3 regions of the Aphanothece sacrum FPU1 genome follow, and region 1 is predicted to be linked to each of the others. Evidence: predicted binding sites of a transcription regulator. Region 1 holds the regulator's gene; each other region holds the start of a gene.

Region 1 (7,591 bases):
GTTCCTTTCATTGACAATATCAATAATACGAGATAGAATCTGAGCGCGGACTAAAGTTTGTTTTGCTTCTGGATCACCTAAATCATCGAAAATATTACCATTACTTTTTTCAAAATCGCTCATTATCGGACTAATTCTTCCCGTAAAACACGACGCGGTAAAGCTTCTAATGATTCATCTTTATACTGTATATGTTCCCGTAAAACTTCGTTAATTAATTTTTGATAGTTGCCTCCATTTTTGGCATTTACAACTTCACGAAACCAGTCAATAATATCATCATCAAGGCATAGTGTAATCTGAGTTTTTCCTTGAGGAATAGGATCAATTGCACATTATTTTTGTGGTAATAAAATCGTATTACTATTTCATAGTTTATTCTTCATATTATTCCACTTATTCTTTATTTAACCCTGCCTTAAAAATATTCTCGATTTCTTGATAGTTCATTTGGGAAGGGGGGGGATATTTAAAGAGGTTTTTTTTACGATCTAGTAAGATTTCTAAGGCTTGACTAAAAGCTTCTTCATCGTGGCGATGTTCAGATAAATATTGACGAAGTTCAGTGTTATTCATGTCAGAGAGTTGTTTTTTCATAATTCAAAGTCCCAAATTCCTGCTTGATTGATTGTAATTTCTAGTCCATTATTAATTCCTGCTAAGAGGTAGATTGTTTTTAGTCTTTGGTCATAACGGAATAGGTTGATGGGTTGATAAAGATTTGAGAGTAGTTGACAAATAAAGATTGCGGTATCTTTCTGTTGATCGGTAGGCAATGAATTATTAACTCCTTGTATTAATTTCTATTCTATCTTGTAAGAGTTTAAACATCTATTTTCTCATTCTAGCTTATTATCCTTGTAGGGGCAAATGGCATTTGCCCTCCGATATGATATTCTACCCCCTGGAAAATCCTGCTGAGTTTCGCATTATTGGCGATCGCAAACTTTACGATCGCTTCCTCGGTCAAGAAATCAACGACCTAAGCAACCCCGATAAACCCAGAATTTGGCGACTCCTGCTCAAAAGAGACGGTTATTCCTATATCTTCCCTGCCCTCCCGGAAAACAATCCCAAGTTAACTATTCCCGTGGCGATCGTTTATGAAAGGGATAATGGTGTTCAGTTAACAATTCTTAATTCTTCCCCATCCTGACCTTGATGACGATTCCCCTTTCCGTTGTAAATTTATCCGTAGGGTCTTAATAATATTAAGCTTGATCGATTTGGATGATGGGCGGGTTTATTTAACATATTGGTCACAATCATAGGCTTTTGTCAAAAACCCGCCCCTACAAGTTCTAACTTTTTTAAACTCCTACATTAAAGAAAATAGTTGCACGACGAATCCCTTTTTCACTTCCTTGACTACTTAAAGTCAAAGAATGCAAGTTTTTTAACAATGGTTTAACCCCAAATTCAACCACCCGCGCAATGGGTAATTTTTGAGTTAAAATAGGTTGAGTTTCTGTCCAATTGACATAAAAATAACCATCATTTTCAGGAGATAATCCCTCAATAACGTGCTGAAATTCTTCCGTTTCTAATAACTTAGGTGTGGTATTTGAAATAGCTTGAGAAATTCCTTCTACAGAACTCGAAAAAATGACATAGTTGTCAATTTCTCCATGTACTCCGCTTACTTGCGCTTCTAAACGGGCTAAATTAGTCTTACCTTTGTTAATAGCTGTACTTAACTTTGTCCAAGCAGTAACATCGGTATCTAATAAGGATAAATTCCCTACACTATAACCCTGGTCTTGTGCTAATTCATCAAACTTTTCTAGCACTTCATTAATATTAACTCCAGGAATTTTTTGCGCCACAAAAATCCAATCGGGTTCACCCCCATCAGGATGAGGCACTAAACCTAAACTAAATTCCCCTTGAACCCAAGGAAACACCTCTTTAGACAAATTTAGACCTAAAGGTTCTTGTAGATAGGTTATAGAACGATTTAAGAATTGTTGTAAGGGGCTATCTTTTTCTAATCCTGTCTCAATTTGCTGCCATAATTGATTTAAATCTGTTCCTGCGGCCGTTAAGACGCTACTAGCAGGAATATAAGCTAATGCACCTACAGGGTTAGATAAGGCAGCAGGACGATCATTTGCACCGGATACGCCAATTAAGGCGGTTTGTGCGACTAAACCCTCAGATTTAAGGGAAAATGCCACTGTTAAGGTTTGGGTAATTTCGGGTAATTCAGGAATGGATAAATTGCTTAACCAAGCAGATAAGGCCGGAAAATTAGTATAAACAATGCCAATTCTAGGGTCTATAATGGTATCTAAAGCTTGTTGATAAGCGGTTGAATTTTTTAAATTTAAGTCAGGAACTTGTACATTATTGATCGCTTCTTTTAACACAATTGGATCGTTAGCAAATAACACCATGTTATTAACAAATGCACTCGCTGACAGAGGAGTTTTAGAATTAATTTCACGAGAACGTTGATAAATTAAATTAATGCCTTTGTAAGCTTCAAAAACCAAATCAGAAGTTCCCGCGATCGCGTCTTTAGAATAGGAAGTTTGGAGAAATTCTTTAGCTAACTGTTGATCTTTTGTGGAAACTGCTAATAAATAACCAGCATTAATACCATTATCTCGATTATGATCAAAATCAAGAGAAGTAACAGCTAGAGTAATTTCTTCTCCTAACCAAGGTTGAATTTGAGTGGAATAGTCTAAACCTGTTTTAGCGAGTAAAGTTTCTTCTATCTGACGAATTTCTCGACGCGATCGCCGTCTATTTTGAGGCAAGGCGATCAAACGAGCAAAGCTTTCTAAGCGATCAGGATTGGTTAGTAATGATACCATAACTGGGGCTTGTTTAGGAACAAAAACTGCTGCCACAGGATTTTTTGTTACCCCACCCTCTAACAAATTGAGGGGACTTTGGGCTAAGATCGAATAGAGACTACCACCAGCGAGGGATAGGAAAAGGACAGCAGTTATAGCGAGGGTGATCAAGAAAGGACGAAACTTCACAGTAATTTTTCTGGGGTGATCGACTACCATTATTGATTGTAATCTGCTTTGATAATTAAAACCGTATTAATCGTTTAAGCTGTTAAGTTAGATAACAATATTCTTTTTTTTACCATTATGTCTCCATATCCACCCCTTTCTCAGATTACAGTTGAAGAATTAGCTAAAAAATTAACACAAAGAGATCATGAGTTACAATTGATAGATGTGCGAGAATTTCATGAAGTAGAGATAGCCTATATCCAAGGGTTTGAAATACTTCCCCTAAGTCAAGCAACCCAATGGTCTGAGGAGATTAACACTCGCTTTAACCCTGAGATAGAAACTTTAGTAATCTGTCATCATGGAATGCGATCGGCCCAGATGTGTTATTGGTTACTGAATAAGGGCTTCACTAATGTTAAAAATGTCTTGGGTGGTATTGATGCTTATTCCCTGAAAGTTGATCCGAGTATCCCTCAATACTAATTATCGGCAACTGAGGGCAAGAACTCAAATCTTCTGCTGTATTTTTTAAGAATCTTGGTTCAACCTGTCTATTTTCTCCCAAGAGGCGTTATACTGTCAGGAAAAATTGACTTAAGATTTTGTTTTTTTAATACAATTAGCCAATTTATCTAATGATGACTGTTGCAACCTCTTTAACTAAACGGTATCAAAATATTTTACGAGCAACTATTCAACATTATATTGCCACGGCCGAACCTGTTGGGTCAAGAACCTTGGTAGAAGAATATAATTTTAGTGTTAGTTCAGCGACTATTCGTCAAGCATTAGGAAAATTAGAAAAAGATGGGTTATTATATCAACCTCATACCTCTGCGGGAAGAATTCCTTCTGACTGTGGTTATCGAATTTATGTTGATAGTTTGATGACACCAGATAATAAAATTGGTCAAAAGATAGAACAACGTTTAACTAAGGAATTAAGACGAGAAACCTATAGTTTTGAGAGTTTGTTACAGAGGGCCACTCAAATTTTAGCTAATTTAAGTGGTTATATTGCCCTAATTACTCTGCCTCAAACTTCTACTAATCAATTACGTCATCTGCAATTAGTTGAAGTTTCTTCAACACAAGTTATGTTAGTTATTGTGACTGAAAATTATCAAACTCAGTCAATTTTAATTGATCTTCCTGCTTCTAATTGTCAAAATGAGTCAAACAATGAAGATAATTTAACGGAAGAATTACATATTTTATCTAATTTTTTAAATGCTCAACTAAAAGGCAAATGTATATCAGATTTTGCTACTTTAAATTGGCGAGAAATTGATCAAAATTTTGCTTGTTATAGAGATTTTTTAAAACAATTATTACAACAATTACATTACTCTTTAAAATCATCAATTTCTACTCCGATAATGGTTCATGGTGTGTCAGAAGTCCTCAGACAACCAGAATTTTCTCAATTACAACAGGTGCAAATGTTGTTACATTTATTAGAAGAAGAACAAGATCAATTATTACCGTTAATTTTTGAAACATTTGAACATCAACCATTAAATAGACGGGTTAGTATTAAAATAGGCTCAGAAAATCCTTTAGAATCTATGCGTCCCTGCACTTTAATTTCGGCTATTTATCGACAGGGTGATATTCCCGTAGGAAGTGTAGGAATTATTGGGCCAACACGAATGTTATATGAGAATACTATCTCCTTAGTTGAATCCACTGCCGATTATTTATCAGAAACGTTACGTTAAATTATGAATTATGAATTATGAATTATGAATTATGAATTATGAATTAAGTAAGTACACAAGATTAATTACCCAAAATTTGTAGTAGGGGCGGGTTTTTTACATAAATCAATGATTCTCACCAAATAAATAAACCTGCCCCTACCGTTGTCTCTGTTAAACTTTATCTAGGTATTAAAACGAAAAATGAACCGATTAAAAAAAGTCAATAAAATTCTAATTTATAATTTATAATTTATTTAAAGGTTATAACCAGGTGGAAACTGAGCGTAAAGTATCAGGAATAGGAGTATCTAGAGGGAATTCTAAAATTGTTTCTGAATAGCCTAAATAACCCGACTCAGAAAAGGAGAGAAGCATTCGAGATAAAGCAACCCAAACAGGTTGATCAAATTCCCAATTACATTCTTTTCTAGTATAACAGGCAATAGATTTCAATGCCCAAAAATAACCATTGCGAACAATAGATCCACCTTTTTTATAAGGGGGTAAATCTTCTTTGTCAATTACCAAAATTTCATCTTTTAAATAAGCTCTCATAACTTATAATAACTATATCTTTTTCTTTTTCTATTAAATCACAAAAAATAAAACCATAGAAATATTGTTAAAAATGAATAATAAGTCAATATATAGGATAATTTTTATAAAAATTGAGCAATTTTTTCTACTGCTAATTCTAAAATTGGTGGCTCATGAACTAAAGCAAATCTAACATAACCCTCACCCTGTTGACCAAACCCCGCACCAGGAGATACAGCTACTCCTGTTTGAGCAACTAACTCAGTACAAAATTCAATAGATCGTCTTTCCCAAGGTTTAGGTAACTTAGCCCAAACATACATTGTTGCTTGAGGATAATCAACTGGCCAACCCCTATTATTTAACGCTTTAATAAAAGTATCCCGTCGCTTTTGAAACCTTGCTACAGTCTCTTTAACCGTCTCTTGAGAACCTTGCAAGGCAGCGATCGCCCCATTTAAAATGCCTCGATATTGATTAAAATCAACGACGGCTTTAACTTGTCTAAGTGCCTTAATAATTTCAGCATTACCGATAGCATAACCAATACGAAACCCTCCCATATTATAAGATTTCGAGAAGCTAAATAATTCAATAGATAAAGACTTATCTCGATCTGCTTGAAAAATAGACGGAGGTGAAGCAATACCATCAAAAACAATATCCGCATAAGGAAAATCATGGACTAAAATTAACCCATGTTTCTCACAAAAAACAACAGCTTCCTCAAAAAAAGATAAAGGGGCGATCGCGGTTGTTGGGTTGTGGGGATAACTCAAGAGCATTAAACGAGCTTTAGCCAATACCGAAGACGGAATATCAGGGAAAATAGGCAAAAATTGATTCTCGGACCGTAAGGGCATAGGATAAATTTGTCCCCCGGCTAAATAGACACCCCCCGCATGAGAAGGATAACCCGGATCGAGTAATAAAGCATAATCTCCCGGATTAAGGAACGCTAGGGGCAAATGAGCCGTCCCTTCTTGAGAACCGATCAACGGTAACACCTCCGTCTGAGGATTAACCGGAATACCGAAACGTTGAGTATACCAATGAGCCACCGCTTCCCGGAAATCATGAGTCCCATGATAGAGTAAATAACCGTGAGTCGTTGGGTCATGTAACGACTGCTCAATAGTAGCGATCGCCACCGCCGAGGCCTGAAGATCGGACGATCCCAAGGATAAATCTAGGATAGTTTTCCCAGAGGCGATCGCTTGAGACTTAGACCGATCCATATCGGCAAAAACATTAGTTTGCAGGGCTTGTAGGCGGTTGGCAAAACGCATAGTTCATTTAATCGTGGGTCAGATGAGGATCAAGCATTGATTGAAGTTGTTGTTTACCGATCGCCCCTTCATAAGAAACTAAAAGTTCTTGTCCCTTAAAGAGTCTAATAGCGGGAACCCCTTCTACTTGGCATTTTGAACGAGCATTAGGGTTAGGATCAACCGCTAATTTCACCACCTTGAGGCGATCGCCATACATTTCCGCAAGGGCCTTGACGGAAGGAGAAACCAGACGACAGGGGCCACACCAGTCTGCCCAAAAATACACTAATACAGGGACATCGGAGTTAAAGACTTCTGTTTCAAAGTTAGGATCAGTAATTTCGAGAACACTACTCATTTTGATAATTGATAAATTCGAGGTAATTATCTATTGTCGATTTTTGAACGTTGATGAATATTAGAGATTATCGAGTTGTTTGCGTAACTGTTCTAATTCATCATCAACCACTGAATCTTTAGAAGTCCCTTGTGGGGGTAAAGACTTTTGATCCATAGAAGAACCTGAGATTTGTTGACCAGTCCCAGAACCCGAAAACTGAGCTTTGAGCATAGCTAATTCGTCTTCTACATCACTTCCTGATTCTAAAGCAGCCCATTGATTTTCCACCCCAGTTCCGGCCAATTCTCCCATAGCTTGAGAACGAGCTTCCATGTCTAAGACCTTGTTTTCCATGCGTTCAAAAGCGGCCATAGAACTGCCCACATCCATGTTGCCCAAAGTTTTGTTGACTTCTTCGGTTGCTTTAGCTGCTTTTGCTCTAGCGATGAGCATATTTTTCTTAGTTTTAGCTTCAGAAATTTTGCTCTCTAAAGCCACTAAATTACGGCGTAGGGTATCAACTTGACTATTTTGCATATCGAGTTGTCCTTTCATGGTAGTGGCTGTTTCCGTAAAGGTTTTTTTACGGACTAAGGCCTCTCTGGCCAAAGACTCCTCTCCTTTAGAAAGAGCTAGTTTAGCCCGTTGTTCCCATTTATTGGATTCAGAGAGATTTTGTTTATATTGTTGTTCAGTGCGGTTACGATCAGCCATAGAACGAGCGACAGCTTGTTTCAATTGAATCAAGTCCTCATTCATGTC
Region 2 (7,591 bases), on a different contig from region 1:
ATGGGTTTTGTTGGATTTCACTATGGTTCCACCTAACCTACTGGCCTGAGTTCGACATCAGGTAATTTGTGGAAAAAATTATCCACGATGAACACCGAACTGGTGGTTTTTGGGTTTCACTATCGTTCAACTCAACCTACTGACTTATTCCTTTAAATATGACTTTTAATTCCCTTGATCGTCTATTAGCTGCTTTAGAAAAACAACCTAATTTTGCCAATTATCGACGCTACAAAGATTTGTGTCAAGCTTGGGAGACAGTTGTTGAACCTCAAGTAACTGCTCAAACTCGGTTACTTTTTGTTCAGAGAAATATCCTCTGGGTCGCCACTTCTAGCGCAGTTTGGGCGCAAACTTTATCCTTACAACGGTATTTTATATTAATAAAACTTAACAATATAGTGAGAACAGAACCGTTAGAAGATATTCGTTTTTCTTCAGTGGGATGGGACAGTTCCCCCAAAAGAGAGCAAAAGTCTTCTGAGGCAGTAGACAATAAAGTACCACAACATCCGAGTTTTATTCCTCCTGTTCCTCCTCTAAGTGATCCCCAGGAGTCTAAGTCTATAATGACACCAGAGATAGCCTTTGGGCGATGGACTCAAGTAATTAAACAGCGATCGCAATTTCTTCCCCTCTGTCCTCAGTGCAATTGCCCTACACCTCCAGGGGAACTAGAACGTTGGTCAAAGTGTTGTCATTGTGCGTCCCAATCTTGGCAGAAAAATGTCTAATGTTATACAATTCTCTAGGAAGTTAAGGCAGCTTAGATTGGAGTTTATCTAGATAAAATTACTGAGATACCTTGCAAGTTTATACCGTTTAACAATATTTTTATCCTTGATCCCCAAGCTGTTATTAGGGAAATCACCTATCTTTAGGGATCATAGTTTAACAAGTTATATAGATGATCGAGACATCCTGTATCCTTTTGTAAAAACAATATTAAAAAATTCTGAAGACTTCTTAATTGAAGAGGAGACTCAAACCTATACAAGAAGCATAACAAGACCCAATAAGGAATTAATAGGGGATATCAGATAATAAATCGTAGGGTCAACCGATAATCCCTTTTTAAATAACTCCCATGAAAACAACTAATTTTCTCGCCTCATCTTGTCGCTATTGTCGTTATTATCAAACTGAAGGACGTAGAGGGGGAATGTGTCAACAATTAGGAGTGCCTGTAAGGGCTGAGTGGAAAGCTTGTACCTTAGCTTCTCGACCATTTACTAATACTTGGGAAAGCTTAGAAAAAGCGGTTAAGTTAGAGAATTCTTTTAGTTTAAAATGTCCTGTTAATCGGGACGTTATTGGAGTAAATTCAGTCCCTAGCTAAGAGATAACATATTTAACCCTTGATCCCACAGGGATTAACTCAAATTAAATTAACAATTTCTTTGCTTCTATAAACCGTTTAGTTAAGCTTTTTTTCTCTCATCTTGCAATTAGAGTTCCTCTTTTAGAACTGTAAATTAAGAATAAATAACCTTTTCTTTGTGAGCATTATAAAAGAGGGATGGGTTTATTCGATTTCTTTGTGAGCATCATAAAAGAGGGACGGGTTTATTCAATTTCTTTGTGAGCATCATAAAAGAGGGACGGGTTTATTCAATTTCTTTGTGAGCATTATAAAAGAGGGACGGGTTTATTCAATTTCTTTGTGAGCATCATAAAAGAGGGGCGGGTTTATTCAATTTCTTTGTGAGCATCATAACTCCTGTAAAAAACCCGCCCCTACAAAAAATCCACATCTACTCACTTGCAGACTTTGAGCGAAATAATAAGTTCGGGAACCCGTACCCTTTTACGAGTTGCCACGTACCCCTTAATTTCGTTAGATTAGCACTCGGAAGGTGAGAGTGCTAATTTAATTAAGACAGCACAGACTTCTAGAAAAGAACCATTAAGAGGATTAATTAATTTATGGCAGCAATCAGTATTAACGTATCTACCGTCAAACCCCTTGGCGATCGCGTATTTGTCAAAGTCAGTGCCTCAGAAGAAAAAACCGCTGGAGGAATTTTACTACCTGACACCGCCAAAGAAAAACCCCAAATTGGAGAAGTAGTTTTCGTGGGGCCTGGTAAACGCAACGATGACGGAACCCGTTCTGCATTAGAAGTCAAAGTAGGCGATAAAGTCCTCTATTCTAAGTATGCTGGCACCGATGTCAAACTAGCTGGCGAAGATTACGTATTGTTATCAGAAAAAGATATCTTAGCAACTGTCGCCTAAGTAGATAAGGATAACTCATTCCCTCAACATTGCATTTATCACCCAAGTTCATTAATCGACTGATTGGAGATATCATATTATGGCTAAAATTATTGTCTACAATGAAGATGCCCGCCGTGCCTTAGAAAGAGGCATGGACATTCTGACTGAAGCTGTGGCCGTGACCCTTGGTCCCAAAGGTCGTAATGTTGTACTAGAGAAAAAATTTGGGGCCCCCCAAATTGTTAACGATGGGATCACCATTGCTAAAGAAATTGAGTTAGAAGATCATATCGAAAATACCGGAGTATCTCTAATTCGTCAAGCTGCTTCTAAAACCAACGATGTGGCCGGAGACGGAACCACTACCGCCACCGTTTTAGCCCATGCTATCGTTAAAGAAGGGTTACGGAACGTCGCCGCAGGAGCTAACCCCATTTCTCTCAAACGAGGCATTGATAAAGCTACTGACTTTTTAGTTTCCAAAATTGCCGAACACGCTAAACCCGTAGAAGATTCCAAAGCGATCGCCCAAGTTGGGTCTATTTCTGCTGGAAACGACGAAGAAGTCGGTAAAATGATTGCCGATGCTATGGATAAAGTGGGCAAAGAAGGTGTAATTTCCTTAGAAGAAGGAAAATCCATGTTCACCGAACTGGAAATTACCGAAGGGATGCGTTTTGATAAAGGGTATATTTCCCCTTATTTTGTCACTGATCCCGAACGCATGGAAGCAATTTTAGACGATCCTTGCATTCTACTCACCGATAAAAAAATCGCCTTAGTTCAAGATTTAGTACCTGTTTTAGAACAAGTTGCTCGTCAAGGCAAATCCTTAGTTATTATTGCAGAAGACATTGAAAAAGAAGCTTTAGCCACCTTAGTTGTCAACCGTCTACGGGGCGTTCTGACTGTTGCTGCGGTTAAAGCACCTGGATTTGGCGATCGCCGTAAACAAATGTTAGAAGATATTGCCATCCTGACTGGTGGTAAAGTCATCAGCGAAGATGCGGGTCTGAAACTGGAAAATACTAAGATAGAAATGCTTGGTAAAGCCCGTCGTATCACCTTAACCAAAGATAATACCACCATTATCGCCGAAGGCAACGAAGCAGCCGTTAAGGGTCGTTGTGAGCAAATTCGTCGTCAAATGGAAGAAACCGAATCTTCTTACGATAAAGAAAAATTGCAAGAACGGTTAGCGAAATTATCCGGTGGTGTGGCTGTCATCAAAGTGGGTGCTGCTACTGAAACCGAAATGAAAGATCGTAAACTGCGTTTAGAAGATGCGATCAATGCTACCAAAGCTGCTGTAGAAGAAGGTATTGTTCCTGGGGGTGGTACTACCTTAGCTCATTTGACTCCTGACTTAGAAACTTGGGCTAAAGATAACCTACTCAATGAAGAATTAACAGGAGCTTTAATTGTTTCGCGTGCTTTAACCGCACCTCTAAAACGTATTGCAGAAAATGCGGGTCAAAACGGAGCGGTTATTGCTGAGCGCGTCAAAGAAAAACCCTTTAACGTAGGTTATGATGCGGCTAATAACGAGTTTACCGATATGTTTGATGCAGGGATCGTTGACCCTGCTAAAGTGACTCGTTCTGCCTTACAAAATGCTGCTTCTATTGCGGGAATGGTCTTAACCACTGAATGTATTGTAGTGGACAAACCTGAGAAAGAAAAACCTTCTGCAGGTGGTGGCGGTGGTGGGGACTTTGACTACTAAGTCTAAGGTTTCCTAAACTGATCAATAGGGTGAGCAATGCTTGCCCTATTTTTTAGGGCTTTGTTTCTGTGCTTTAATTGATTATATATCAATCATTTGGCGTTGCATAGTTGCGGGATGATTTATAATTAAGGAGAAAATTTTATGGCAGCGATCGCGGCTAAAATTAGAAACTTTAAAAATTAGGAAAAAGTTAAATCATCCCGTAATGATGCAACGCTCATAAAATAAAAAGCCGCGCTGAAGACGCGGGGCTTTTACCGAAATTTTCGGTAAACGGGAATAAGCAGGAATGCCCTATCGTGAGTTAGGGAAGCCCCGCACGAAGTTTACGGAGTGCGTGGGAGGATATCACTCTGTCTTTAAGCGGCTGCTTCTTCTTCGACTGTAGCTTCTTCTGATTCTGTTTCAGGGGTAGGGGAGGCAACTTTCTTGAGTTTAATAGTGAGATAGCGAATGACTTCCTCCCCTAAGCGCATCATCCGTTCTAAGGGAGCAATTTGGGTACCATCAGCTTCATAATTCATTTGGACATAGATACCATCCATATATTTGCCAATTTGGTAAGCTAGTCGTCGTTTACCCCAAATCTTAATTTGGATATCTAAGGCTTTATTTTCCCCTAAAAAATCTCGGTATTTGTCTACTTCTTGCTGTACCTGTTCCTCTGATAAATCGGGACGCAGAATATAGATCATTTCGTACTGTTCACTCATGGTATTAATCTCCTTAAGGACAAAAAGGCTTCTAGGACAAGGCCCAGAAGCAAGGATCAAAATCGATTCTTTACTTTTTGGGTTACAAACACTAAATTATAGCATAAGCTGTAGTTTAATGATTTGATTCGGCATTCTAACGGAATTCGATACAATCAGACTAGGACTACATCCCTAAGTTTGGCTAATTCATTTAATTTTCATCACACTGACTGCTCACCGTTATGACGCAACGCTACGTTCGAGTTAAAACCAATCAAGGACAAATCCATTATGGATTACTCAATCTCAACCGCAGTGTATCGGTTTTAGATTTTGCTCCTTGGCAGGGGGGAGAAGCAACGGGGGTCATTTTAAAACCGGAAACCTATAGTTTGTTAGCTCCTTGTTCTCCTTCTAAAATTGTAGCAGTGGGTAGAAATTATCGGGCCCATGCGGCTGAACTAGGTAATACTGTTCCGGCCGAACCTTTATTATTTTTGAAACCTCCTAGTACGGTAATTGCTGATACTCAAGGGATTTATTATCCTCTACAATCTAAACAGGTTGATTATGAGGGAGAATTAGCCCTAATTATCGGTGAAACTACTAAAAATTGTTCTCCCCAAGAAGCTAGAACCAAAATTTGGGGCTATACTATTGCTAATGATGTTACGGCCAGGGATTTACAGCAAAAAGATAATCAGTGGGTCAGGGCCAAAGGATTTGATAGTTTTTGTCCTCTTGGCCCCTGGATTGTGCGAGAATTGAGTGCTGGAGCGCAACTACAAACTTTTATCAATAATGAAGTTCAACCGCGACAGTCTGCCTTAATTCAAGATATGGTTTTTTCGCCTCAAGCGGTTGTCTCCTATATTTCTAATATTATGACCTTATTGCCAGGGGATGTGGTTTTGACGGGAACCCCTGAAGGGGTAGGCCCCCTAATCGTGGGGGATGTTGTTAAGATTGAAATTGAAGGCATTGGTAGCTTAGAAAATCCTGTCTTAGCTATTTTTGACCCGTCTCAATCTATTAGCGAACCTGAGAATAAGCAGCCTCAGAAATCGTAGGAATTTCTGCATAACGTCCTAAGACTGATTGCACCATACAATAGTAACAAGCGGCAATTCCACCAAGAAATACGACGTTAAAGAGGGTTTCTATGAGTAATCCTCCTTGACCTAATGCGGGCATTAAGGTTTCTATGATAATTTGGAATAGGGCTAATAAGATACCGATGAGAATGGTTTGCATGGTATTGTAACGAATAAAATGACTAATTTTTTCGTTACGGACAACGACAAAAAATAAGATTAAAAAGACGATAAAACTGCCCCAATTGCCTAACGGGCCTAGGGTTTGCCCTATTAGTCCATATAGAAAACCTACAGGAAAAGCAGGAATTAGAAAAAATCCAAATACGGGAAACTGACTGACTAAAAATACACTGAAAGAAATCGTATCGAAGATGGCAAAACAATATACTAATGTCCCAAATATACGATCTTTTATATCTGCTGAACCGCGCCAAGTCATGATAGTTTTCTCCTTTTTGTTATCTTTGATGGCTATGTTTCTAATTTACAAGATCTCAGACGATTATGCTTAAGAGTGATTGCCATTCTTCTGTTTTTTCATTCATTGTGATCATGATGCATTCATAACAGGAACTATCAAACAATTAAGGCTTTATTCGCATATATCTAGCACCAGAAGTACAAGTTTCTTGAATTTCAACTGCTTGAAGTCCCTCAAGTCCGGCCCCTTCTAATTTTTCAAAAATCCATTTAGCGATCGCTTCACAAGAAGGGTTTTCGAGTCCTGTACTTTCATTGAGATAATAATGATCCAAAAAATTCTCAATCAGAGGGTCTAAATGTTGCTGAATATCGGCAAAATCCATAATCATTCCCTGTTTAGGCCCCTCAGTAATCAAGCGATCGCCTATCACATAAACCCTTCCCACCCAACTATGGCCATGAAGACGGCGACACTTACCGTCATGATGAAGAAGTTGATGGGCCGCTTCAAAACGAAACTCTTTATATATTAACCATTGATCAGTAGAAAAGCTATTCATAGAAAAATTGTATTTTGTCGTCAAAATGGCTAGGGTATTCTGGTTATAGCAGAATACCCTTCGGCGCGGTCTTCCTGGTACAAGTGGGAAAGGGTAGTAGTAAATATGTAGTGATAAAGGAAATAGTAGATCATCGCGCAGGGATGCAACGCCAAGAATAAGTAGAGACGTTAGCTAAAACGCCTCTACATTTAATCACTAAACAGTAGCCATTACTTCTGCTTCTTTAGCTGCCATAACTTTCATTAAATCTAACATTCGGCAAGAATAACCCCACTCATTGTCATACCAAGAGATAACTTTAAAGAAATTAGAATTTAATTCCATCCCTGCATTAGTATCAAAAATACTTGAATGGCCATCCCCTTGAAAATCCATTGATACCACATCTTCCTCAGTATAGCCCAGAATTCCTTTAAGCTCAGCCAGCGCAGCAGATTTCATCGCCTCACAAATAGCAGCATAGCTGGTCGCTTTTGTGGTTTTGAAGGTAAGATCAACCACAGATACATCAGGAGTAGGAACCCGTAAAGCCATCCCTGTCAATTTGCCTTTTAATTCTGGTATAACTAAAGTAACCGCTTTTGCCGCTCCCGTAGACGCAGGAATGATATTTTGAGCCGCACCTCGTCCCCCACGAAAATCTTTTTTACTGGGGCCATCAACGGTGGGTTGAGTCGCTGTCATGGCGTGTACCGTTGTCATTAACCCTTCTGCTAAGCCAAAATTATCATTGATCACTTTGGCAATGGGAGCTAAACAATTAGTAGTACAACTAGCATTAGAAACAATTTGATCTTTGGCGGGGTCATAGTCAGTATGGTTAACCCCTACAACAAAAGTACGAATTTTGTCAGGCTCTTTAGT
Region 3 (7,591 bases), on a different contig from region 1:
TTTCAGTCAAAGTCACTTCTAAAATTTGTTTTACCCCACTACATCCTAATAAACAGGGAACCCCTAGAAAAATATCATTTAACCCATATTCCCCTTGCAAATAAGCTGCCGTCGGTAGGAGTCGAGACTGATTTCTTAAGATAGTTTCTACCATTAAACAAGCGGAAGAAGCAGGTGCATAATAAGCCCCCCCTGTTTGCAATAATTTGACGATTTCTGCCCCTCCGTTGCGGGTTCTTTCCACTAATCGATTAATGGTTATTTCGTCTAAAAGTTCCGTAATGGGAATGCCATTAACGGTACAATAACGAGGTAATGGTAACATTAAATCTCCATGGCCTCCCAACACCATCGCGGTAACATTGGCAGTAGAAATCCCCAACTCCATCGCAATAAAGGTTTGTAGACGGGAAGAATCTAATACTCCTGCCATTCCCATCACTTGATATGGGGGTAGATCAGTTGCTTTCCACGTGAGATAGGTCATTACATCTAAGGGATTGGTAATCACCAAAAAAATCGCATTAGGAGAGTATTTAATGGCTTGTTGAGCCGCGTTAACGACAATTTTGGCATTAATTTGGGTCAAATCGTCTCGTGTCATCCCTGGAGTACGAGGACGGCCAGCCGTAATTACCACTAAATCAGAGTTTGCGGTGTCCTCATAACTATTAGTGCCGATAATTTGGCTATTATGTAACTCAATGCCTTGGGCTGCAATTAAATCGAGGGCAATTCCTTGGGGTAATCCTTCGATAATATCCAATAACACCACATCAGCCAGATTTTTCTCGGCGATACGCTGAGTTAGGGTTCTGCCTACATTACCGGCCCCAATAACAGAAACCCTTGCCGATTGACAAGTCAGAAAAGAATCGTCAGAGACATTCATATATACTCAAAGTTAAGCAAACTCAAGCTAATTCTAGTTGATCGATGCGTAACCAAACATTCGGTGTGGGAACGGAGAATTTGACTAACGCATATTCATCATTGAAATCTACGACTTCTCCTTTAGTTTCAAATAGATAGGGAGGAAAGCGCGAATCGCTGGCCTTTGCTTCTAGACTATTTTCTAGTTTGTCCCGTACGGCACGAACTAAAGTACCTTTTTTTATTGTATCTGCCATAATTGTCACTTATGCTGAGTTTTTTTCCCGACTTTTGAATTTTACCAAAAATTTACGGTTTTAGTGCTTAATAGTATTAATTCTCAAGCTTGGGCCATACGAATCTGAAAACAACACCATTGTTGACGTTTCCAAAGGGCCGCCACTATCCATCCATGTTGTTCTAGGGTATCGGCGATCGCTTGAGACTGTTCTAATAAAATGCCGCTTAAAATGCCCCAAGCATTAGGTTTAGCTAGTTTAGAGAATTGGGGAATTAATTCAATAATCACTTCAGCTAAAATATTACAAATAATCCCGTCTACTCCTTCTGGCACTAATTCTAACAATTGTTCAATACTCCCTTGATTAATCACAAGGGAAGAAGGATTAATGTTGTTGAGATGACGGTTATGAAGGACTGCTTGCACCGACAGAGGATCGATATCTACCGCATAAGCTTGAGCCGCACCTAATAATATAGCACCAATGGAAAGAATGCCTGATCCGGCACCGATATCAGCTACAGTGAGTCCACTGGTGGGCTTAGATAATCGCATTTCTAGGGACTCTAAACACAGTTGAGTAGTTTGATGGGTTCCTGTACCAAAAGCAGCCCCAGGATCAAGACGAAGAATCAAACGATCGCTTTTTTCAGGGGGGGTTAACCAAGCTGGATAAATCAAAAATAGATCCCCTACCTCTGTGGGTTCCCAGTGTTGTTTCCAACTTTGGGCCCAATCTTCTTCATCGATTAACTTCCAACGGGCCAGAGGTTGAGGTAATTCGAGAATGAGTGCGTCTTGTTGTAACCAAAGGGATAAGGCGGACAAATCGAGAGATTGATACTGAAGTTGGGGGACATAAGCCCGAATAACGTAAGATTTTCCCTTAATTTCCTGAACCATGCCCGAACAGCCAAATTTTTCTAATCGCCAAAAAATGGAGTCTTCTAAATCAGGGTGACATAAAATTGTAATTTCCCACCAGCTTGTTGACATGAGAATGGGGTATGAGGAACAGTGAACAGTTACCAGTTATCAGTTATCAGTTATCAGTTACTACCGCAAACAAGTCCATAGCTTGAAGCAACGAATATTTTTATTTCTATCCCCCTAAAAGGGGGAGGTTTTCAAACCAAAATTTCTGATAACTGATTTGTGTAATACTTACAGCTTAACTGTATAAGCGTCTCGAATACCAGCGACTTTGGTAATTTCAGATAATAATCCTTCGGGTAAGGGATCATCAAGACTCACTGCCATAACTGCATCACCGCGAACGATTTTCCGTCCTACTTGCATACTGGCAATATTGACGTTAAAACTACCCAATAAAGAGCCAATTTGCCCAATAATCCCTGGCATATCTCGGTGTACCGTAAATAACATATAATTACTCGGTGGCACATTAATGGGGAATCCATCTACATCAGTGATCCTGATTTCGCCGTCACTCAAAAGCGCACCCGTAACAGAATGTTCTCCCATTGAACCTTGGGCCGACAGATGAAGGGAACCAGAATAGTCACGAACCGAAGCGTCACGGGTTTCGATAATGCGTATACCTCGTTCTTTAGCTTCGATCGCGGCGTTAACATAGTTAACCCGTTCTCGTAAGGCTTGAGAAAGCAGTCCTTTCATGGCGGCCACAACTAAGGGTTGAGTTTTATTAGTGGCTAGTTCTCCTTGAAAACGAACGGTTAAGCGTTCAATACGTCCTCCGGCCAGTTGACCGACTAAATTACCTAAAGTTTCGGACAATTTCAGGTAAGGGCGCAATTTTTCCATGACATCGGGGGTTAAACCGGGAATATTGACCGCCGAACGGGCAGTTAAGCCTAATAATACATCCCTGATTTGTTCAGCTACATCAATCGCTACATTTACTTGCGCTTCAGCCGTAGACGCGCCTAAATGGGGGGTTAAAATTACACTTTCTAAACCTCGCAGTTTAGATTCTCCGAGGGGTTCTTCTTCAAATACATCGAGGGCGGCCCCTGCGATTTGACCAGCTTCTACCGCTTCTGCTAGGGCATCTTCATTTACAATACCCCCACGAGAACAGTTAATTATACGGGCGGTAGGTTTCATTTTAGCTAAAGCCTCCCGTCCGATGAGGTGGGTAGTTTCGGGAGTTTTGGGAACGTGAAGGGTAATATAATCGGATTCAGCAAAGAGTAAATCCAGGTCAACTAGGGTACATCCTAACTGTTCAGCACGGTCTTGAGAAATAAAGGGGTCAAAGGCTAATATTTTCATGCCCATTGCTTTAGCCACGTTGGCCACATGGGAACCAATTTTTCCTAAGCCTACCACGCCCAAAGTTTTCTTATAGACTTCTGTCCCCATAAAATTCTTACGATCCCATTTATTAGCTTTCATGGATTGGTTGGCTTGGGGAACATGACGGGATAGGGATAACATCATAGCTAGGGCGTGTTCAGCCGCCGCAATGGTATTACCTTCGGGAGAGTTAACTACGACGATACCCTGACGAGTGGCAGACGGTACATCGATATTATCTACCCCGACACCAGCCCGTCCAATGATTTTGAGTTGGGTTCCGGCTTCAATAATCTCTTTAGTTACGCGGGTTCCAGAACGAAGCATGAGGGCATCGTATTCAGGGATGATTTTGACCAATTCTTCGGCGGATAACCCTGTTTTAACGTCTACTTGCGCTACTTGGGAGAGGATATCAATGCCTACTTGGTCAATGGGGTCGGATACAAGAACTTTTGCCATAGTGCTTTGTCTGTGTCGGGGTGATCAGTTATTGTCGTAAGTCTCATGGTTGCAGTAGCTTATTGTAGCGGTCTATGTGCGCTTTTCTCCTAAATCGTTAAAAAGATTTCCAGTTTTGCTGTTTAAATAAGACCAGGGGTTCTAAACTTCTGGGTTAAAACCAAATAATGTTCACTAATTTAAAGGGGAATTATTAATTATGTCTCAAGAATTATTAAATGAGTTAATGAGTCAATCTGAAGCTTTAAACATTGAAGAAAAGCTGCAGTTAATGCGTTATTTATCAAGTAATCTAAAAACAGATAATAATTTGACCGAAAAACCTCGGCGTAAATGGCGTGAAATTAGCAAACTATAATTTAGCTTTACCTGATGCTTTACATGGATACTGAAGAAACAACCAAAATTTTAAGACAGTGGTTTGAAAGCTGGGTAAAGGATGATATTGAAGCTGTTCTGAACGGCTTATCAGAAACTGTTGTTTTCTATGCTCCCCAGAACGAATACAATCAGGTGATCCCCTATCTTGGGAGGAGAGTGGGACGTCAAGCAGTGGCCGAAGCCTTTGAAATTCGGGCCAAAACCGTTGAACTTCTAAGCTATGATTTACAGGAATTTATTGTTGAGGGCAATAAGGCCTGTATCATTTCTCATACTCAAGAACTCTGCAAACAAACTCAGCAAGTTTTTGAGGTTGAAGATGCCCAATTCATTGTTTTAGATGAAGACGGCAAAATTGCCTCCTGGAGCTTTTACTTTGACCCAAATCTAGAAGTTGCCGCCTTCACAGCCAAATTGGACAAGTGCTTAATTCAGGATGTACAAGGCAATCAACTCCCTGATACTAAAAGGTGGCATTGTAGAAAGATAGGCAGAGGATGTAGAGGTCGCAGAGGAGGCAGAGGAGGATGGAAACAAAGCAAAAACAGACTATAACGCTTTTCTGGGACTCTGGCAAAAGTCTTATCGAAAAGCCTTTGATACTACTTCTCATTTATGGAAATTTCCGAAATGGATTCACTCAAACTACTGCAACCCTTAAAGCTTAGAGATTTGGAGCTACCGAATCGCATGGTGATGGCTCCGCTAACTCGCAGACGAGCTGATTATGATCTCGCGCCGACTCCCCTTAATGCTCTGTATTATGCTCAACGGGCTTCTGCGGGGTTGATCATTAGCGAGGCCACCCAAATTTCTCCCCAAGGCACCAGTCTTCCACGGACGCCCGGAATTTATAGCCCTAAGCAAATTGCTGGTTGGCAATTGGTTACTCAAGCCGTACACGACCGGGGTGGGCGCATTTTTCTCCAACTGTGGCACGGCGGACGGTGTTCTCACCCATCTTTACAACCTCATGGTGCATTACCTGTTGGTCCTAGTGCGATCGCCCCTGGAGAAGAAACCGCGTTAACCGCCACCGAAGATGAAGTTCCCTTTGTTGTTCCGAGATCACTTTTAAGCAGCGAAATTCCTGGCATCATTGCCCAATATCGTCAGGCTGCTGAAAATGCCTTGCGAGCAGGAGCCGACGGGGTGGAAATTCATAGTGCCAGTGGTTACTTACTGGATCAGTTTCTGCAAGATAACAGTAACCATCGCACCGATGCTTATGGGGGCAGTATTGAAAATCGGGCCCGTTTGCTAATGGAAGTCACTGCCGCCGTTATTGAGGTATGGGGACCATATAGGGTAGGTGTGCGTCTGTCTCCAAGTAGTACGTTCCAGGATATGAATGACTCTAACCCGGAAGCTTTATTTAATAATGTAGTGGCTCAGCTTGATCAATTTAAGCTTGCTTATCTCCATATTGTAGAACCCCGAATTAAAGGCAGTCATGACGACTTTACCGAAAAAAAAGTACAGCTTGGTGTTCACCATTTTCGACCCCTATATAGCGGGACCTTAATAACGGCAGGGGGCTATACTCGCGACACGGGAGAGGCTATTATTAATCAGGGTGATGCTGATCTAGTCGCATATGGTAGATTGTTTATTGCCAATCCTGATTTACCTAAACGCTTTGCTCTCAATGCCTCCCTCAATCCCTATCATCGTCCAACATTTACGGGTGGTGATGAACGAGGATACGTAGATTACCCATTTTGGGAATAATCTGAACCATATAAATCATCAGACCTATTGCTAACGTGAGGTGGACTATGATTACTCAAACGCTGATCGGATTATCAGCCCTTTTTGCGTCGGGAATACTGTTTTGGCTCTGGGAAATTAAAGATCCTCTGCGACCAGTTGCATACCGCTCTTGCTTTCCCAGAGAATTCGGTGCTGCCATGATCTCCGCAGTGTACAGTATTATTCTTGCCTATTTTTTTGTAGCACTGGTCAAACTAACTATTTCTCCGTCCGTGATGACCTTTATTGGTTGGACGGGGTTGTTATCTTGGCCTTTGTGGATGCGCTTATTGATTGCCTATATCTTAAAAGACTTTAGTTTTTATCTAACTCATTGGATCAAGCACACAAACGATATCCTTTGGCTCACTCACAACTGGCACCATTCCATTGATCAGCTTTGGTGGTTGGCTGCCCAACGAGAAAGTTTAACGGACGTACTACTTTTCAAGGTGGGATTTTTGGCCTTTCCATTGTTGGGAATTCCCCCTGAAATTATGATTTTTGTAGGAATTCACTACATCGTCCATGATAACTGGATTCATCTGAATGTTAAGTGGCGTTCTTGGATGAAGTTCATCGAGTGGTTCTATGTCACTCCTCGAGTTCATAGCATACATCACTCCCAAACCGGCTCTGTCACCAAAAATTTAGGCGCTCTGCTGACCATCTTTGACCGTCTTTTTGGTACCTATGTTGACCCAGAAGAAGTAGCCCTTGACCAAATACAGTTTGCATCGGGAGACAACGCAGTCGTTACACCACGCAAAATCATTGGGGTCTAGTGCCGCCAAGCGGCCCTCAAAAGGCAAAAGTAAGAATGGTTAGATAGTCGGGAGAAGAAATGATTACACAAATTATGATCGGGTGGCTAGCAATTTTTGTCACGGGTGGGCTGATCTGGCTACTCTGGGAAAAGCCTGATCCGCTAAGAGACATTAGCTATACCGAAGAATTTCTCAAGGAGTTTGGTGCTGCCCTGATATCACTTGTATTTATCATCATTATTACTTATGCCTACGCTGATATCGTTAAGTTTTTAATCCCTCCCTTTCTAATGGAATGGCTCGGCAGGTTCGAGGTACTTTCCCTGCCTCTATGGGTGCGGGTCATTTTCGCCTATGTCATTAAGGATTTTTGTTACTACGTTTTTCATTGGTGGATGCACCATAATAAATATCTCTGGCAAACCCACCTTTGGCATCACTCCATTCAACAGTTGTGGTGGTTGGCTGCCCAAAGAACCAGTTTCACCAGCCGTTTTTTATTCCAAGTGGGATTTCTGGCCTTTCCAATCCTCGAAATTCCCCCAGAAGTTATGTTTTATTTAGGGTTGTTCGGTGCTCTTCACGAGAATTGGACTCACTCAAATGCGAAATGGCACTCTTGGATGGGGCTTTTGGAGTGGATTTTTGTTACCCCTCGCTACCATAGCCTGCACCATACTCAAGTTGGTGCCTACAATATGGGTAGCTATTTCACCATTTTTGATCGCCTCTTCGGAACCTACCTTGCTCCAGACTCTTTTGACCCCGACGAACAAACCTTTGGAACGGTGGATCAGCCAATCACTTGGCAAAAGGTGGTTGGGATTTAGGCATC

The links. Region 1 encodes HrcA, which represses chaperone genes, less so after heat shock. Its sites were predicted from a motif close to TTAGCACTCNNANNNTNNGAGTGCTAA; they were not measured.
Positions count from the first base shown of each region.
Region 2: a site for HrcA is predicted at 1,843-1,869, ahead of groES (co-chaperone GroES). Genes of this name have one in related genera too.
Region 3: a site for HrcA is predicted at 2,154-2,180, ahead of prmA (50S ribosomal protein L11 methyltransferase). Genes of this name have one in related genera too.

Region 1 covers NZ_BDQK01000016.1:245,744-253,334, forward strand. The annotation lists gene AsFPU1_RS19210 (helix-turn-helix domain-containing protein) at 1-123, opposite strand, end outside; gene AsFPU1_RS19215 (BrnA antitoxin family protein) at 123-329, opposite strand; gene AsFPU1_RS19220 (DUF6887 family protein) at 397-597, opposite strand; gene AsFPU1_RS19225 (DUF6888 family protein) at 594-776, opposite strand; gene AsFPU1_RS19230 (hypothetical protein) at 890-1,156, shown strand; gene AsFPU1_RS19235 (DUF3352 domain-containing protein) at 1,311-2,993, opposite strand; gene AsFPU1_RS19240 (rhodanese-like domain-containing protein) at 3,111-3,461, shown strand; gene hrcA (heat-inducible transcriptional repressor HrcA) at 3,617-4,699, shown strand; gene AsFPU1_RS19250 (hypothetical protein) at 4,943-5,236, opposite strand; gene AsFPU1_RS19255 (LL-diaminopimelate aminotransferase) at 5,341-6,507, opposite strand; gene AsFPU1_RS19260 (thioredoxin family protein) at 6,515-6,847, opposite strand; gene AsFPU1_RS19265 (PspA/IM30 family protein) at 6,908-7,591, opposite strand, start outside.
Region 2 covers NZ_BDQK01000017.1:202,895-210,485, forward strand. The annotation lists gene AsFPU1_RS20870 (DciA family protein) at 159-734, shown strand; gene AsFPU1_RS20875 (hypothetical protein) at 1,088-1,339, shown strand; gene groES (co-chaperone GroES) at 1,927-2,238, shown strand; gene groL (chaperonin GroEL) at 2,318-3,946, shown strand; gene rpsF (30S ribosomal protein S6) at 4,309-4,662, opposite strand; gene AsFPU1_RS20895 (fumarylacetoacetate hydrolase family protein) at 4,887-5,714, shown strand; gene AsFPU1_RS20900 (Tic20 family protein) at 5,677-6,180, opposite strand; gene queD (6-carboxytetrahydropterin synthase QueD) at 6,326-6,724, opposite strand; gene gap (type I glyceraldehyde-3-phosphate dehydrogenase) at 6,923-7,591, opposite strand, start outside.
Region 3 covers NZ_BDQK01000013.1:530,535-538,125, forward strand. The annotation lists gene mdh (malate dehydrogenase) at 1-892, opposite strand, end outside; gene AsFPU1_RS13140 (NAD(P)H-quinone oxidoreductase subunit O) at 915-1,130, opposite strand; gene prmA (50S ribosomal protein L11 methyltransferase) at 1,214-2,110, opposite strand; gene serA (phosphoglycerate dehydrogenase) at 2,279-3,856, opposite strand; gene AsFPU1_RS22680 (hypothetical protein) at 4,056-4,214, shown strand; gene AsFPU1_RS13155 (nuclear transport factor 2 family protein) at 4,238-4,792, shown strand; gene AsFPU1_RS13160 (alkene reductase) at 4,868-5,968, shown strand; gene AsFPU1_RS13165 (sterol desaturase family protein) at 6,016-6,774, shown strand; gene AsFPU1_RS13170 (sterol desaturase family protein) at 6,834-7,586, shown strand.